One region of the Microbispora sitophila genome, then DNA from elsewhere that is predicted to be linked to it. Evidence: riboswitches for the same ligand, from Rfam matches in the RefSeq annotation. Region 1 holds a riboswitch; each other region holds the start of a gene.

What was found. A riboswitch is a leader RNA that binds a small molecule or an ion and turns the genes downstream of it on or off. The one in region 1 is predicted to bind S-adenosylmethionine.
Region 2: linked by a shared signal. The riboswitch ahead of IL992_RS42510 (aminotransferase class V-fold PLP-dependent enzyme) and the one ahead of IL992_RS22340 (hypothetical protein) in region 1 are both predicted to bind S-adenosylmethionine.
Region 3: linked by a shared signal. The riboswitch ahead of thrC (threonine synthase) and the one ahead of IL992_RS22340 (hypothetical protein) in region 1 are both predicted to bind S-adenosylmethionine.

Annotation. Positions count from the first base shown of each region.
Region 1 is NZ_JADBGC010000011.1:339,223-344,910, reverse strand. Features, by position in the region: gene IL992_RS22350 (tetratricopeptide repeat protein) at 1-1,106, opposite strand, end outside; gene IL992_RS22345 (hypothetical protein) at 1,389-1,736, opposite strand; SAM riboswitch class IV at 1,785-1,893, opposite strand; SAM riboswitch class IV at 1,975-2,092, shown strand; gene IL992_RS22340 (hypothetical protein) at 2,312-2,899, shown strand; gene IL992_RS22335 (ACT domain-containing protein) at 2,924-3,322, shown strand; gene IL992_RS22330 (DEAD/DEAH box helicase) at 3,327-5,688, opposite strand, start outside.
Region 2 is NZ_JADBGC010000039.1:15,280-20,967, reverse strand. Features, by position in the region: gene IL992_RS42515 (NADH-quinone oxidoreductase subunit D) at 1-689, opposite strand, end outside; gene IL992_RS42510 (aminotransferase class V-fold PLP-dependent enzyme) at 760-2,031, opposite strand; SAM riboswitch class IV at 2,082-2,197, opposite strand; gene IL992_RS42505 (pentapeptide repeat-containing protein) at 2,258-2,935, opposite strand; gene IL992_RS42500 (cytochrome P450) at 3,012-4,211, shown strand; gene IL992_RS42495 (SAM-dependent methyltransferase) at 4,201-5,169, opposite strand; gene IL992_RS42490 (Rossmann-like and DUF2520 domain-containing protein) at 5,331-5,688, shown strand, end outside.
Region 3 is NZ_JADBGC010000019.1:159,963-165,650, forward strand. Features, by position in the region: gene IL992_RS31280 (cold-shock protein) at 148-348, opposite strand; gene IL992_RS31285 (MoaD/ThiS family protein) at 605-880, opposite strand; gene thrC (threonine synthase) at 926-2,188, opposite strand; SAM riboswitch class I at 2,203-2,342, opposite strand; gene IL992_RS31295 (RNA polymerase sigma factor) at 2,439-2,990, opposite strand; gene IL992_RS31300 (alpha,alpha-trehalose-phosphate synthase (UDP-forming)) at 3,094-4,518, shown strand; gene IL992_RS31305 (MFS transporter) at 4,589-5,688, shown strand, end outside.

The DNA of each region.
Region 1 (5,688 bases):
CTGAGCAGGCCCTCGCCGACGAGGATCTCCGCCAGCCGGTAAAGCTCCGGCGCCAGTCCCTCGCGGAAGTCCTCGCCGCCCGGCACTGCGGCGAGGTAGGCGTCCTTCGCCTCCATGAGGCGGCCGTGCTCCAGCAGTCGCCTGCCGTACGTCCAGAGCATGAGTGCGCGCAGGGCGGGCTCGGGGTCGGGCCTCTCGACGATCCCGACGGCCTCCGCCGCGGTCCCCAGCGCCTCGTCATCCCGGTCCAGTGCGGACAACGGGTCCGAGACCAGATGCAGGATGAGTGCGAGCTGAATGTCGTTCACCGGATGACCGGCGATCTCCCGCAGGACGGCCGCCGCCTCCAGCCCGTTCTCCACCGCCTCTTCCGGCCGGTCGAGGCGGAGCAGCGCGCTCGCCCGGTAGCGCAGCATCATCGCGAGCTGGAAGCGGCATTCGCCGCCGTCGGCCAGGACCGCCCGCGCCCATGAGACTCCCAGTTCGGCGATCTCCAGCAGGTCCGGATGCCCTGCCTGGTCCAGGAGAACCGAGTGCGTATGGCAGGTCAGCGCGACGTCCAGCGCATAGCTCGCGTCCTCCGCGGCGCAGCGCTGGTAGTGCCGCAGCGCCTCACGGTGGGCGGTCACCGCCTCCTCCACCCGCCCCAGTTCGACAAGCGACGTGCCTCGGTCCCGCACAGCGTGGGCGTACATGCCGCGGTGGCGTACGCCGAGCACCAGGTGGGGCCGGAGTACGTCTGCGCACTCCCCGAGAACGTCCACGGCCTCCGCGTGGCGTCCCCGCTCGGCGAGGAGCGAGGAGAGCATGCCGAGCGCGTTGGCGAAGTCCAGGAGGTTCCGCTCGCGGACCGGCCGGAGCAGGTCGGCGACGATCCGGCGGGTGAGGATCAGGTCGTCGACACGGCCCAGGCGTTCGAAGTCCTGGCCGATCCGGATCACCTCGTCGGTCACCGCGTACAGGAGTTCCTCGGCGTCATGGCTGTCGGGGATCGGCTCGACGCCGGGGGCGCGGGCCGCGAGCGTCTCGATCGACCGGAGCACGCCGGCGTCGATCAGGTGAGGATTGAGTTCGCCGATCCGGGCACAGGCCTCGAGGAGTTCCATAAACGGGTCTTTCGGTAGAGCGGGACATCTTTGTGTGAAACGGGAGTGATCACACCATAAGTGGCTGCTGTGAATCAGGTCCACACTGCCTTTGTCACGGTCCAGTGACGGCTGCTCGACGTGCCAGGCCGTGGCGGTGGGGGACGGTGGGCCGGATGTGTACGGTGCCGGCGCGGGCGCCGGCCGGTCCGTCTGCCCGGGCGCCATGGCAGGTGTCGCAGCCGAGAGCCGTGTACGGTCATCACGCAGAGCCGCTGCGGCAGCCGGGTGACGACGACCAGGTCACTTCAGGGGATGCGGGACATCCTCGGCCTCGGAAGTGCCGACCAGGGGCCCCACCTGCAGGATGTGGCCGTCCAGGGTGAGGCGCAATACGGCGCCGGTCCAGGCGGCGGCGAGGTCGGGCTGTTCGGCTGGGCGTTCGGCGAACAGGTCGGCCCGGTCGCGCTCGGCGGCGCCGGGCCGGTGCACGTGCCACCGGACCTTGCAGTGCGGACACTGGGCGTAGTACGCGCCGGGGAACGCCTCGATGACGGGCTCGCGCGGCCCCAGGTCCATCGCGTTGTAGAGGACGCCACAGCCGGGGCAGTGGGTGTGGAGCAGGGCGTAGAGATCGTTCGGGATGGGCATGACGCACCTCCGGGGCCTGGGACCCCGATAGCCCCAACCGGCCCCGGTGATCCGCCGTTCTCCGCGCGCCTCGCGCGGAGCGGGTCGTCACCCGGGGCACCCGCAGCGGGCGGGATGCCGTCCAGCGAGCCGGGGCTTGGCGCTGGAACTCATGACCCAGGGCGGGACATTAACGACGTAGGCCGACGATGGCCAACATCTGGACACGAACCGGGTGGCCGTGCCAGCATCTGGGCCGGGTCACGAGGCCGATCGCGCCCCTGGACGTTCGTCGGCTGGCAACCTCGCCTCACCGCGCAAGGTGCCGTCCGGGGAAGACCTGGCCGCTGCCGGCCCAGCAGGGGCAAGCGCGGATCTCCCTGCCCTCGGGTAAGGGGGTCCCGGAACCACAAGGACCCTCATGGCCTTATCCCTGAATTCCAACGGCACTGCGACCGTCCGCTCCCGCCGACCTCGACGCCTGGAGCCTCGTGTCCTGCCGGGACACCTGTACGACGTGACTTCGGCTGGATCACATCGATCCGGAGGAACTGATGGCTGACCTGGAGAGGCCTGAGCGGCGGAGCGCAGCGGACGTGCTCGCGGCCCTCGGCGACACGCTCACCCTCGTCACCGGCGTGCTCAAAGTGGATCACCTATGCGTCGTCCCTCTGACATACGCCGAGCGGGAGGCCGCCGGGCAGAAGGCGCTCAAGGAGGCCAGAACTTATGGCGAGGCCCGTGCGGCCGGCTGGTGGCAGGTCGATGACGTCGATCGTTTCCCGCACCTGCTCGACTACTACATCGAGCTCTACGAGGCCGCGAACCCCGATGCTGATCTCGACGAGATGAGTGAGGGGGAAATCGCCGCCCTGGTCTTGCCCGATGACGATGAGCCGTTCAGCCTGAACGGACATCCGGCCTTCGACATGAGCGTCTCCGAGAACGCCGAACCGAACGAACCCGACCCCGACGTGGACACCGACCATTGGATGCCCCGCGAGATCGCCGAGCGCTTCGGAGAGGTGGAGGGAGGCTGGGAGGCGATGCCCACCCACGAGTGGGAGAAGGCCGAGTTCGTCTACCCGGCGCAGCGGCGCGACGAGATCGAAGCCGCGCTTCAGGCCCTCGGCTTCACCGTCCGTCGCGACGACGACCTCCTTTGGGCCTATCTCGGGTGCTGAAAGGCCGCTTGTAGGGTGCCGGTCATGACCGGTGAGACCGACCTGCGAACACTGCTGACCACGATGCGCCCGCGGCTCAACCCTGGCCGCTACGTGTTCACCACGGTCGACGGTGACGTCCCGCCGGGCGTAAGGCCCGTCGTCACGGTCGCCGAGGAGGAGGGCCTCACGCTGGTCCTGCCGCAGGGGGAAGCCGACGCGGCGGGGCTGACGTACGACTACGTGGCGGGCTGGATCACGCTGCGCGTCCGCTCGGCGCTCGAAGCCGTAGGCCTCACGGCCGCCGTGGCGCGGGAACTCGCCGTCGCGGGCCTGAGCTGCAATGTCGTCGCCGGATTCCACCACGACCACCTCTTCGTGCCGTACGAGCGTGCCGACGAGGCGGTGGAGGTGATGGAGAACCTCGCTCGCCGACCCGCCTGACGGCTCACCGGCGGGAGCGCCGTCCTCCTTGTGGCAGACGGTCGCAGTGCGGGCATTCGTAGCGGAGGTCCGGCCTGCCCCGATGGTCCTGCTCGTAGCGGACCAGCATGCGTCGACAGCGTCCGCAGTCGTCGCCGAGCTGGCCGCTGCCGGGAACGCTGCCCGCGCCGCCGGGCCGGCGCCGCTGCGCCCGCCGTACGGCGTCGGCGAACGCGCGGTGCTCGGTCCGCAGGACGACACCGGGGTCAGGGCCGAGCAGCGACCCGCTGGCGGACCAGACGATGTCGCCGACCACGGCGCACGACTCCAGGATCGGCACGCAGGGGCGGATGTTGACGCCCTCTCGCCGTGCCCGCAGCGCTTCGGCGGGCAGGTGGCCGTCGGCCTCCGGCTCGATCCAGACCGTCACCGCCTCCGACTCGGAGTCGTCTGGGTCTACCGACCGCAGCGCGGGCAGCAGGTCGGCCAGGCCCAGCAGGGGAGTCTCGGGAAGCCACATGTCGACCGTCGCTGCCCGCGCGATGTCCTCGCGCAGCCGCTCCGCGATCCCGCTCTCGATGTGCTCGGTGACGCCACCCTCTGAGGCGACCGGGTCTTCCCAAGGCAGGCGTTTCGCCTGGGCGAGCAGGTGGGCGAAGAACATCCACACCGGGTCGCGAGCGGCCCTGGGTCGAAAGAGACTGTCGATAGCGCCGATGACCACCAGATGATCGCGTGCCCGGCTGGCGGCCACATTGAGCAGGCGCGCTCCCTCGCTGCCGGTGTCGCCTTCGGTGAACCAGGGATGTAACGGTGACACGCCGCACCCGGTGTCCACCGTGTCGTACACGATGATGTCCCGTTCACCGCCCTGGAACCGGTGCACGGTCGAGGCCGCCCACTCCTCCAGATGCACCTCGGGCAGGAGTGCCTCCAGCAGCCGTGCCTGAGGTGCGAACGGGCTGATCATGGCGAGATCCTGCGTCTGACTGGTCGCGCCGCCGACCAGGGCGGCCGCCAGCTGGGCGTGCATCAGGTTGTACCGCGAGAAGATGCCCTGCCTGCGCGCGGTGCGGGCTCTCATCGTCGAGGTGTCGATGACCACGAGCTGGGTGCTCGCCCACGGTGCCCGGCTTCTGACCGCCCTGTTCGCCACGCTTTTCGCTGTGCTGAGCGGGCTCTCCGGGTAGAAGGCTCCGCTGACGACGTAGCCGATGCGCTGCCGCATGCGGTACTGCTCGGTGAGGGCGGCCAGGCGGACGGGCGGGCGCCCCTCGGTCACCGCGCTCGCGACGCCCGCCTTCTCGAACGGGCTGCGCTTGAGCCACTCATGGACGGCGGGGGTCTCCGCCACGGCGACCGGCGGAAGCTGGCGGAAGTCCCCGGCTATGACGGTGTGCCCGCACCCGGCGCCGGCGACTAGCATCGCCAGGGCGGCACTGGTCATGCTCGCCTCGTCGAGGACGACCACGTCGAAGGTGATCTCCTTGAGTGTTTCGAGGACGACCTGGTGGGCGGTGGCGGCCACGACCGTGGCCTCCCGGCAGATCTGCCGCCGGACCGCGCGCAGTTGCCTGTCCAGCTCGTGCATGACGGCCTGCAGTTCGGCGATCTCGGTCTCGGTGCGGAGCCGCGTGGTCTCCTCCGCTGTCGTCAGCTGCCCATTGCGTCGTTTCAGCGCGTCCAGCGTCTTGCGAAGTTCCCGCAGTCGCCCGCCCACCTCCACACGGTGCCTCGCGAGCGGGGCACCGCGATCGGCCGCGATCTCGTCGACGAGGATGTGGCCGTCCGGCCGATCGGCCAGCGACGGGTCGGCGGGCTGGCCGACCCGCACCAGGTCGCCTTGCGCGAGATCCGGCATGCGCCTCAACAGCGACGTGATGGCGACATCGAGCGCCGCGTTCGTCGGTGCGGCGAGCAGCACGCGGTTCCCGCGTTCACACATCTTCGCGACCAGGGCGGAGACAGTCGTCGTTTTACCGGTTCCCGGCGGCCCCCACAACCAGGTGACAGCCGGCGCCAGTGCGAGCGCGACGGCGTTTCGCTGTCCGGCATTCAGCCCTTTCAGCTCGCGTGCGGGGAGCTTCACACGGGCGGCGGACACGGGGGGCCGTTCCGGGGTCACGACCGCCATGGCGGCGACGGCATCGAAACCCGGCCCGCCGTGGGCCAGTTCGTCAAGCCGTTCGGTCTGGGCGGCCAGCAGCCAGGACAAGTCCAGGCGCAACGTCGCCTCCCGTGCGGCGAGGGCGTCCGGAGGCATCGAGAGGGTGACGACATTGCTGAACACCGAGACCACCTCGACCTGGAACGACACGTCCTTGACGATCAAAGTGGCCTGTGTTCCCTCAGCCACGCCCAGCTCGCCTTGGGCCTCGAATCGCATC
Region 2 (5,688 bases), on a different contig from region 1:
ACGCCGACGCCGCGGGTGCGGGCCAGGAAGATCTCGTTGCCGGCGATCAGTTCCTCGATGTCGGGCAGCCGCCGCCGCACGGCCGCGACGGCGGCGGTGACGCGGTCGAGCCAGCCCAGGGGCAGCTCCTCCTTCAGCCCGCCCACCCGGTTGAACATGTAGTGCATGCGGCCGCCGGAGATCTCCTCCATGACGTGCTGCAGGGTCTCCCGCTCGCGGAAGGCGTAGAAGACCGGCGTGATCGCGCCGAGTTCCAGGGGATAGCTGCCGAGGAACATCAGGTGGCTGAGCACGCGGTTGAGCTCGGCCAGCAGCGTCCTGGCCCACACCGCCCTGGGCGGGGGCTGCATGCCCAGCATGCGCTCGACCGCGAGCACGACGCCCAGCTCGTTGGCGAACGCGGACAGCCAGTCGTGCCGGTTGGCGAGCACGATGATCTGCCGGTAGTCGCGCACCTCGAACAGCTTCTCCGCGCCGCGGTGCATGTAGCCGACGATCGGCTCGGCGGCCGTGATGCGCTCGCCGTCGAGGACGAGCCGCAGCCGCAGGACGCCGTGGGTGGACGGATGCTGCGGGCCGATGTTGAGGATCATGTCCTCGGTGGCCAGCTCCCTCGCCTGCACGGCGTCGGCACCCGCGCCGATCCCCACGATGCGTTCCCGGCGCGCGCCCTCCTGCTCGGTCGTCATGCCGTCCATGCTTTCACGCTCATACCGCACGAGCGAAAGCCTCCCGCGAGCTCGACCTGGCTCTCCGCCGTCAGGCGGTGGCGATATCGCGTAGGGCCTCGATGAGGCGGTCGACGTGCTCGGTGGTCGTGCCGATGCCGATCGAGGCGCGTACGGCGCTGAACGTGCCGTCCGCGCAGCCGCCGTCCTCACCGCCCCCGAGGAGGTGGCGGACGAACGGGTGGGCGCAGAATTTGCCGTCCCTGACGCCGATGCCCCACTCGGCCGACAGCGCCTCGGCGACCTCGCGTGCCGTACGGCCCGCGACGGTGAACGACACGATGCCGACGCGCGGGTGGTCCTGGCCCCACAGCGACAGCTCGCGTACGCCGGGGATCGTGGCGAGCCCGGCACGCAGGCGGGCGAGCAGCCGCTCCTCCTCCCGCACCAGCGCGGTCCAGCCGGTCGCGGTCAGCGCGTCGCAGGCGGCGGCGAGCGCGATCGCGCCGAGCACGTTGGGGGTGCCCGCCTCGTGCCGCGTCTCGGGGTCGTCGCTCCACTCGGTGGTCTCGCCCACCGCCTGTACGGCTCCGCCGCCGCGCAGGTACGGATCGGCGTCGGCGAGCCAGTCGGGTCGGCCCACGAGCACCCCGGCGCCGAACGGGGCGTAGAGCTTGTGCCCGGAGAAGGCCACGTAGTCGAGGTCGAGCGCGGCGAGGTTGAGCTCGCGGTGGGGGACGAGCTGAGCGGCGTCCACGGCGATCCGCGCGCCGTGCCGGTGGGCGATGTGGGCCAGCCCGGCGATCGGCCACAGCTCGCCCGTCACGTTGGAGGCGGCGGTCACGACGAGCAGGGCCGGGCCCTCGATCGCGTCGAGCGCCTCGTCGGCCGCCCGGATCGCCTCGCCCGGGAAGGCGGGCGGCGCGAGCCGTACGGCGTTCGGCCAGGGCAGCAGCGAGGCGTGGTGCTCGGTCTCGAACACGACGACGGTGGTTCCCTCGGGGAGGCTGCGGGCCAGCAGGTTCATGGCGTCGGTCGTGTTGCGCACGAAGACCAGCGCGTCGCCGGGGCGGGCGCCGACGAAGGCCCGAACGGTGTGCCTGGCCTGCTCATACCTGGCCGTCGTGAGCTGCGAGGCGTAGCCCGCGCCCCGGTGCACGCTGGAGTAGGCCGGCAGCGCCGCCGCGACGGCGGCGTTCACCGGCTCGAGACAGGGCGCGCTCGCCGCGTAGTCGAGGTTCGCGTACGGCACGAGCCTGCCGCCCTTGACGGGCACCTCCAGGTCGGAGCCCACGACAGCCGGTAGGCGCACGGGCTCGGAGATGCGGTTGACGGCCTGCTGGACGAAGGTGAGTGCGGACAACGCCACGCCTCCTCGGGGTCGGGGACCCCGGCCATGGCGTCGGAAGGCAGGGCCCGCGCTTGTCCGGCACACCTCGCGCCGGACCCGGTCCTCACCCGGGGCACCCCGCCGCGAGCGCGAGGGTTGCCGGCCAGCAAGCCGGGGCTTGACGCTGGCACTCATGACCTGGACGGCACTATAACCCGGTTCGGCCCCCCGGCCGCAAGTGCCGTGGACTCAAGTGCCTTCAGTCGTCGTCGACCGTGACACCCAGGATGTGGGCGAACATCGGCGCGAGCTCCATCAACTGGACGCCGCTGATGGTCGCGCCGCGCAGCGCGTCGTAGCCGTCGGAGATGCCCAGGGACACGGCGCCACGCAGGTCGACCCGGGACATGCACGCCTTGTCGAAACGCACCCGTTCGAGCGTGGAGCCGGGGAAGGCGACGCCGGTCAGCGTGGCGCCCGCGAAGTCCACGTCGCGCAGCGTGCACTCGACGAACGAGACCTCCCGCAGGTCGGCCGCGCGGAGGTTGACCGAGTCGAGCTTGCACCGGTGGAAGGTCACATGGTTCATCTCGGCGCCGGGCAGCGCCGTGCCGGCCGGGGCGCTCATGATGATCTCCGCGTCCGCCCAGGTGGACTCGGTGAGGTCGCCGCCCACCCAGCGCACGCCGTTCAGCCACACGTCCGAGAACCGGGCGCGCCGATACCGGCCGCCGACGAACGTCACCGAGGTGAACGCCGACTCGATGAACCGGGCGTTGGAGGCGTCGGCGTCCTCGAACTCCTGCCCGTCGAACAGGACCGTGTCGTAGTCGCCGCCCTGAGCGAGCCGGCCGTCGAACGGTTCGAGGTGATCGGCGTAGGGCAACTCGCCGAGCTCGCGGGGTTCTCTGCGGTGCTGTTCGCGGCGCTTCGGCATCGCCCCAACCTACGCCATGACGGACCCGCACGCCCGTACTCCCGGGCGAGGTCTTTCATCCGTATTGTTGTCCATTGTGAAGTTTGATCCCTGGAATGCCGAGTTCATCGCGTACCCCTACGACGCCTACCGCGACCTGCGCGACAACGAGCCGGTCAGCTTCTTCGAGCCGACGGGACAGTGGCTGATCGCCCGCCACGCGGACGTGAACGCGCTGCTGCGCGACCGGCGCCTCGGCCGGTCCTACCTGCACGTGGCGACGCACGAGGCGTTCGGCCGCGAGCCCGAGCCGGAGTTCCAGGAACCGTTCTGGCGGGTGATCCGGGCCGGGATGCTCGACGTCGAGCCGCCGGTCCACACGCGGCTGCGCCGCCTGGTGTCCAAGGCGTTCACGCCCCGCATGGTCGAGTCGCTGCGTCCCCGCGTACGGAAGATCGCGACCGAGCTGACCGAGGGACTGGTCGAGCGCGGCGGCGGCGACCTGCTGGCAGAGGTGGCCGAGCCGCTGCCGGTCACTGTGATCGCCGAGATGCTGGGCGTGCCCGAGGCCGACCGCCACCTGCTGCGCCCCTGGTCGGCCGACATCTGCGGGATGTACGAGCTGAACCCCTCGCTGGAGGTCCAGCACACCGCCGTACGCGCGGCGACGGAGTTCGCCGGCTACCTGCGCGAGCTGGCCAGGGCACGCAGGGAGCGGCCGGGCGACGACATGATCTCGGCGCTGGCCCAGGTGGTTGACGACGGGGACCGGCTGACCGAGGACGAGCTGATCGGCACCTGCGTGCTGTTGCTCAACGCCGGCCACGAGGCCACGGTCAACGCCACCGGCAGCGGGTGGTGGGCGCTGTTCCGCAACCCGGGTGAGCTGGAGCGGCTGCGCGCCGACCCCGGCCTGATGCCGACGGCGGTCGAGGAACTGCTGCGCTACGACACCCCGGCGCAGATGTTCGAGCGGTGGGTGCTGGAGGACATCGCGGTCGGCGGGGTGACGATCCCCCGGGGTGTGGAGATCGCCCTGCTGTTCGGCTCCGCCAACCGGGACCCGGAGGTCTTCGCCGACCCGGACCGTCTCGACCTCGGCCGGGCGGACAACCCGCACATCTCGTTCGGCGCCGGCATCCACTTCTGCCTCGGCGCGCCGCTCGCCCGGGTCGAGATGGCGGAGTCGTTCGGGGCCCTGCTGCGGCTGGCGCCCAAGCTTGAGCTCGCCGAGGAGCCTGCCTGGAAGCCCAGCTACATCATGCGCGGCCTGGAGTCGCTCAAGGTCACCGTCTGACCACCTGACTGAGCCAGCCGAAGCCGCCGAGACCGGCCGGGTCGATCAACTCGGCCTCCTGGGAGGCCCGGCCGAGCGCGCGTACGTATCCGGCGGGATCGGCGGACGCCAGCGCGAGCGGCGGGCGGGCGCCGGTGACCCCCAGGTCGCGCAGCGCCTCCCGCTGCGTGGTGAGCGTGGTCGCCCGCGCCCCCGCCCGCTCGCCTGCCGCCGCGCAGGCGTCCAGCGCGACGTGTGCGGTGATGTCGCACGACCCGTCCGGTGTGGGCGGCACCACCGAGCCGTCGCGATATCCGGCGACCGTGCCGAGCGGGGGCCGCCGCCCGGCCGGATGGGCGTAGTCCACGGCGACCGCCGTGCCGCGCGCCAGCCGCGTGATCAGCGAGGCCCACGCCTCGTCGCGGGGGTGGCCGATCTCGGCGCGTTCCCCCGGTGAGCGCAGCGGCCACCAGCGCTCCAGCCAGGCCAGGTCCTCGGGGCCGGGAGCGGGCCCGAGCCGTTCTTCGCCGGTCGAGGTGTCCACGAGCACCAGGCGAGGGCCGTCGGGCGTCATCTCGGCGATGTCGAGCGGCACGTTGTCCAGCCACTCGTTGGCGATCACCAGGCCGGTGATCCCGTACGGCGCCTCCGGCTCCCAGGCGACGCGGGGGTCGAGATCGCCGGGCCGGGGGGACAGGTCGACGGCGATGACTCGCAGCCGCTCCGCGAGGTCCGGTGGCGCGGCGGCCCGCACCCGGGCGGCCAGCAGGCCGTTGCCGCTGCCCATGTCCACGAGATCGACCGGATCGGGCCGGCCGAGGGCCGCGTCGACCCGCAGGAGCAGGCGCAGCACCGACTCGGCGAAGACCGGCGAGGCATGCACCGACGTGCGGAAATGGCGGTCGGGGCGCTCCCGCAGGTAGAAGCCCTCCGCGCCGTAGAGCGCCCGCCGCATGGCCTCCCGCCAGGTGACCTCCACGACGCTTCAGGTTACCGACACGCCGAGGGTGTGACGAAAAGTAGTCACTTTCGTACTTATGGCTCAACATAGGCCCGTGAGAAACGGGACAAAATCCGACCGTTGGGCCACGCCCGGGCCGGCGGGAGCGCCGCCGCTACGCTGAACCGAGGGGAGGCGTCATGGACACAAGTGACCGCCCGGCGCGGCTCGCCGTGGGAGTGCTCGGCGCGGGACGGGTCGGTTCCGTGCTCGGAGCCGCGCTCATGCTCGCGGGTCATCGGGTGGTGGCGGCCAGCGGCGTGTCCGACGCGTCGGCGCGGCGGGCCGCCGACCGCCTCGGCCTGAAGCTCAGCAGGCCCGACGAGGTGATCGCGCGGTCCGAGCTCGTGCTGCTGACCGTGCCGGACGACGTGCTGCCCGGCCTCGTCTCCGGCCTCGCCGCCACCGGGGCCGACCTGCGCGGCAAGCTGCTCGTGCATGCCAGCGGCGCGTACGGCCTGGGCGTGCTCGACCCCGCGGCCGAGGCGGGGGCGCTGC
Region 3 (5,688 bases), on a different contig from region 1:
GACCGAGGAACGAGCGAGCACGTGACGAGGGCTGTGCTCCCGGCGCGCCTCCGGCGCGACCCCGCGGATAAGAGCGCCCCGACGAGCGAAGCGGAAGGCCCGGCACGCGGTGTCCGCGTGCCGGGCCTTCCAAGGTCGATGACGGGATCAGACGGCCCGTACGGCTTCCGCCTGCGGGCCCTTCTGACCCTGCGTGATGTCGAACTCAACCCGCTGACCCTGCTCGAGGGCCTTGTAGCCGTCCATCAGGATTGCCGAGTAATGGACGAACACGTCCTTACCACCGTCTACCGCGATGAAGCCGTAGCCCTTGTCCGCGTTAAACCATTTGACGGTGCCCTGCGCCACTTCCGACTCCTCTTGCTGGGCTGGGGACCACACCCAAGAAGCCCCCGGTTTTGTCGATCGTCCTCGACCATACCCGTGTCAAGGCGTAGGACAACAGAGTCAATCCGCAAACTACTACTTGGCGTTCGCTCAAAGCGGGATCGAAGAATATTCACTTTGCTGTTGAATAGTTGAGAGCTGCACCATTTGCCATGGCATCGCATGACTTCTTCATCGATAGAAGTGCATGTCAGGTGCTCGGCCCCGGCGCGGCGGCTCAGCCTCCGGCGACGGCGGGGATGACCGAAATCTGCACCCCGTCCGGCGTGGCGGTGTCCAGACCGTCGGCGAATCGGACATCCTCTTCCCCGACGTAGACGTTGACAAAACGCCGGATCTTACCCGTCTCGTCCAGGATGCGCCCGCCGATGCCGGGGTAGTCCGCGTCCAGCTTCTGCAGGACCTCCCGGAGCGTTCCCCCCTCCCCGCTCACCTCCGCGGCTCCGTTGGTGTACGTCCGGAGAATCGTCGGAATCCGCACGGAAACGCTCATTGTTCGCTCGCTTTCGTTACTACCGATGGGCCTTTTGAAACGCTTTCAGTTGGCAAATGCCGTACGGAACGCGTCGAGAGAGGGACGGATGACTGCGGCGGGACGGGCGTGCTCGGCCACCGCGTCGAGCGTCTTCAGCCCGTCGCCGGTGTTCAGCACCACGGTCTCGGCGTCGGGGTCGAGGCGGCCCTCGCGCACCAGCTTGCGCAGCACGCCGACCGTGACACCGCCCGCGGTCTCGGCGAAGACGCCCTCGGTCCTGGCCAGCAGGCGGATGGCCTCGACCACTTCCCGGTCGTTCACGTCCTCCACCGCGCCGCCCGTCCGCCGCGCGATGTCGAGCACGTACGGCCCGTCCGCCGGGTTGCCGATCGCCAGGGACTTGGCGATGGTGTCGGGCCGCACCGGCTGCACGACGTCCTGCCCGGCCTTGAAGGCCCGGGAGACCGGCGAGCAGCCCTCGGCCTGCGCCCCGAAGATCCGGTAGGGCCGCTCCTCGACCAGCCCCAGCTTGATCAGCTCACGGAAACCCTTGTCGATCTTGGTGAGCTGGGAGCCGGAGGCCACCGGGATGACGATCTGGTCGGGCAGCCGCCAGCCGAGCTGCTCGGCGATCTCGTACGCCAGCGTCTTGGAGCCCTCGGCGTAGAAGGGCCGGAGGTTGACGTTGACGAAGCCCCACTTCTCGCCCAGCTCGTCACCGATGAGCTCGGAGCAGAAGCGGTTGACCTCGTCGTAGTTGCCGTCGATGGCGACCAGGCGGCCACCGTACACGGCGGCCATGGTGACCTTGGCCGGCTCCAGGTCGGCGGGGATGAACACGCAGGAGTCCAGCCCGGCCCGGGCGGCGGCCGCGCTCACCGCGCCGGCGAGGTTGCCGGTCGAGGAGCACGACAGGGTGTGGAAGCCGAAGTTGCGCGCGGCCTCCAGCGCGATCGCGACGACCCGGTCCTTGAAGGAGTGGGTCGGGTTGCCGGAGTCGTCCTTGACGTGAAGCGACCGCAGGCCCAGCTCGGCCGCCAGCCTGTCGGCCTTCACGAGCTTGGTCCAGCCGGGCTGGAGGTTGGGCTTGGCCGCCACTCCGGCGGGAACGGGGAGCAGGGAGCGGTATCGCCAGATGTTCGCCGGGCCCGACTCGATGTCCTCCCGGCGAACCTCGCCGAAGTCGTACGCCACCTCAAGTGGGCCGAAACACTCCGTACAGGCGAAAATCGGACCGAGGTCATAAAGAGCGCCGCATTCGCGACACGAAAGACCGGTGGCGGGGCCGAACTCGACGGTGTTCGCGGCAGTGCTGGTGTGCGCCATGAAGCGAGGCCTTTCCCTCATCTTCGCTCGCGACCACCTTGGCCGCGAGCCGGAATTGGCACCTGTCCCGGCCGGGCCTCGTGGGCACGAGTTCGACACCGGGGAGGTTGCCGGGGCTTCGCAGGGCCGGTCCCTCCACCCCTCTGGATGAGCATGTTCAGTTGTAAGACCTTCCGGGGAAGGTCCCTAGCACTGTACCCCGGCGTCCCCGGTGTCCGTTCCGACGTCTCACATAGCGAGACGTTTCGTATCAGCCGTACGCCTCACCGAGGGCGCTCTGCACGTACTTGCGCGCCTGGTGGATACGGGACTTGACCGTCCCGAGGGGGATCTTCAGCTGGTCGGCGACCTCCGAGTAGTCGAGCTGGCAGATGTCGCGCAGCACGAGCGCCTGGGCGAGGTCGGGCCGCTCGGCCTCCAGCGCCTCCATCGCGTCGAGCAGGTCGAGCCGCGAGCCGGCGATGACGCTCACCCGCCGCGGATCGGGCCGCTGCTCGGGCAGTTCCTCCGCCTGCTCCGACGAGCGCCGCTTGAGCGAGCGGTAGGTGGTCCTGGCGCAGTTCACGGTCACGATGTGCAGCCAGGTGCTGAACTTGGCCCGCCCCTCGAACCTCGCGATGTTGCGCGCCACGGCGAGCAGCGTGTCCTGCGCGGCCTCCTCGGCGTCCTGCCGATACGGTAGAAGGCGCTCGCAGTGCCGCAGCACGTCGGGCTCGATGCGCCGCAGCAGTTCACCGAGCGCGCGATGGTCCCCCTGGGCAGCCGATCGGGCCAGGTCCTCGGTCGTGTCGTCCAGTGCCATGCCGTATTCAGCCCTCCCGCGATCGGTTGACATCCTATTGACGGAGGTCGGCTTTTATTAATCTTCCGGCATGCGCGCCCGCTCTGATCGAGGGAACCCCAAGATGAGCAGCACCGTTCTTATCGCGTCCAACCGGGGCCCGGTGTCCTTCACGCTGTCGGACGACGGCGGCCTGACCATGCGCAGGGGCGGGGGCGGGCTCGTCTCCGGCCTGTCCGAGGTGGTCAGGGACACCGACGTCCTGTGGGTCTGCGCGGCGCTGTCGGACGGCGACCGGGGCGCGGTGCGTCAGGCGCCCGGCGGGCGGCTCGACCGGGGCTTCGAGACGGGGCCGATCCGCATGCTGGACATCCCGCCCGCGGTCTTCCACCGGGCCTACAACGCCGTGGCCAACTCGACCCTCTGGTTCGTCAACCACCTGCTTTACAACATGCCCTTCTCCCCCGAGTTCGGCACGCGGTTCCATCGCGAGTGGGAGTCGTACCGCACGTACAACGGCGCCTTCGCGCTGGCCCTCGCCGAGGAGGCGGCCCACCGGGCGCGCGTCATGGTGCAGGACTACCACCTGACGCTGACCCCGGCGATGCTCCGGGTCGAGCGGCCCGACCTGCGCATCGCCCACTTCTCGCACACGCCCTGGGCGCCGCCCGAATACTTCGCGCTGCTGCCCGAGGACGTCGTGGCCGAGGTGCTGACCGGCATCCTCGGCGCCGACCACGCCGGATTCCTCACCGCGCGCTGGGCCCGCGCCTTCATGGACTGCTGCGAGACGCTGCTCGGGGCCAGGGCCGACCACGCCGCCCGCACGGTGACGTACGACGGGCGGACCACCAGGATCGGCGTCCACCCGCTGGGGGTGAACGGCGAGGCGCTGCTCGCCCGGGCGGCCGAGCCGGACGTCGAGTCGCACATGACCGTGATCAGGGACCTCGTGGGCGACCGCAAGCTGATCGTGCGCATCGACCGCACCGAGCTGTCCAAGAATATCGTGCGCGGCCTGCGGGCCTACCAGGAGTTCCTGGCCGCCCATCCGGAGTGGCACGGCCGGGTCGTCCACCTCGCGTTCGCCTACCCCTCGCGGCACGACCTGCCGGAATACCGCGAGTACACGGCGGCCGTGCAGCGCTGCGCCAAGGAGATCGAGGACGAGTACGCGACCGAGGACTGGGACCCGCTGATCCTCAACGTGAACGACGACTACCCGCGCTCGCTGGCCGCCTACCGGCTGGCCGACGTCCTGCTCGTCAACCCGATCAGGGACGGCATGAACCTGGTGGCCAAGGAGGGCCCGATCCTGTCGCCCCGGTGCGCGCTGGTGCTGTCCCGCGAGGCGGGCGCGGCGGCCGAGCTGGGGGCCGACTCCCTGCTCGTCAACCCCTACGACGTGTCCGGCACGGCGGCGGCGCTGCACGAGGCGCTGACGCTGCCGGAGCAGGAACGGCTCGCGCGCGGCCTGCGGCTGCGGGAGGCCGCCACCGCCCTGCCGCCCCAGCGCTGGTTCGAGGACCAGCTCGCCGCGCTGCGCTGAACCGGACCGGTGGCGCGCCGGGCGACCGGCTCTCGTGCCGGGTGATCCGCTGCGCTACCCTTGCCTGGTTTTGGACCGCAACATAAAGGTCACCAGGGACGGCCCCACCTGGTTGATCTATCTCCAGCTCGCCACCTTCGCCACCTACCTGTACGGCCTGTCGGCCGCCCTGCCCCTCCTGCGCGCCGAGCTCGGCGTGTCCCAGGCCGTCGCCGGGCTGCACGGCACCGGGATGGCACTCGGCGGCATCGCCGGCGGGCTGGCCCTGCCCGCGCTGACCAGGCGGTTCGGGCGCCGCGTCGTCACCTGGGCCGGTCTGACCGGGATGAACGCCGGGGTGCTCCTCGTCTTGTCCGGGCACGCGCTCCCGTTCACGCTGGCCGGTTTCACGCTCGCCGGCGCCTGCGGTTCGACGGCGCTGTACGTGATGATGGCGGTGCTCAGCGACCACCACGGCCCGGCGGGGGCGGCCGTCATCAGCGAGGCCAACGCGGTCGCCGTCATCGCCGGAATCGCCACCACCTACGCCTTCAGCGTGGTGGCCGAGTCGCCGGCCGGCTGGCGGCCCGCGCTGCTCGTGCCGGTGGCCTCCACCCTCCTGCTGGCCCTGCTCATGGGCCGGGTCTGGGTGCCGCCGGTGCCCGTTCCGCCGCCGTCGCCGTCCGCGGCCTCCGGCAGAATCCCGTACGGCTGGCGCTTCCACGTCGCCGGAGCGGTCCTGCTGTGCTGCGTGGCCCTCGAGTTCGCCTTCAACCTGTGGGCCGCCGAGTTGCTCTCCCAGCGGACCGGGCTGTCGCCCGGCGCGGCGGCGACCGGGCTGAGCGCGATGCTGGCCGGCATGGCCGCGGGCCGGTTCGGCGGCGCCCGGCTGGCCCTGCGCTTCGCGCCGGGGTCGGTGCTGCTGGGCTCGCTCGGGGTGACCCTGGCGGGCTGGGCGCTGTTCTGGGCAGGAACCTCGGCGCCGGTCTGCTACGCCGGGCTCGCGCTCAGCGGGCTCGGCATCTCGGTCCAGTTCCCCATGGGCCTCACGCGCATGATCGAGGTGTCGGGAGGCCGACCTGACCAGGCGTCGGGCACGGCCTCGATCTGGGCGGGCATGGGCTCGGGCAGCGGGCCGTTCGTGCTCGGCGCGCTGGGCGACGGTTTCGGAACGCACACGGCGTTCCTGCT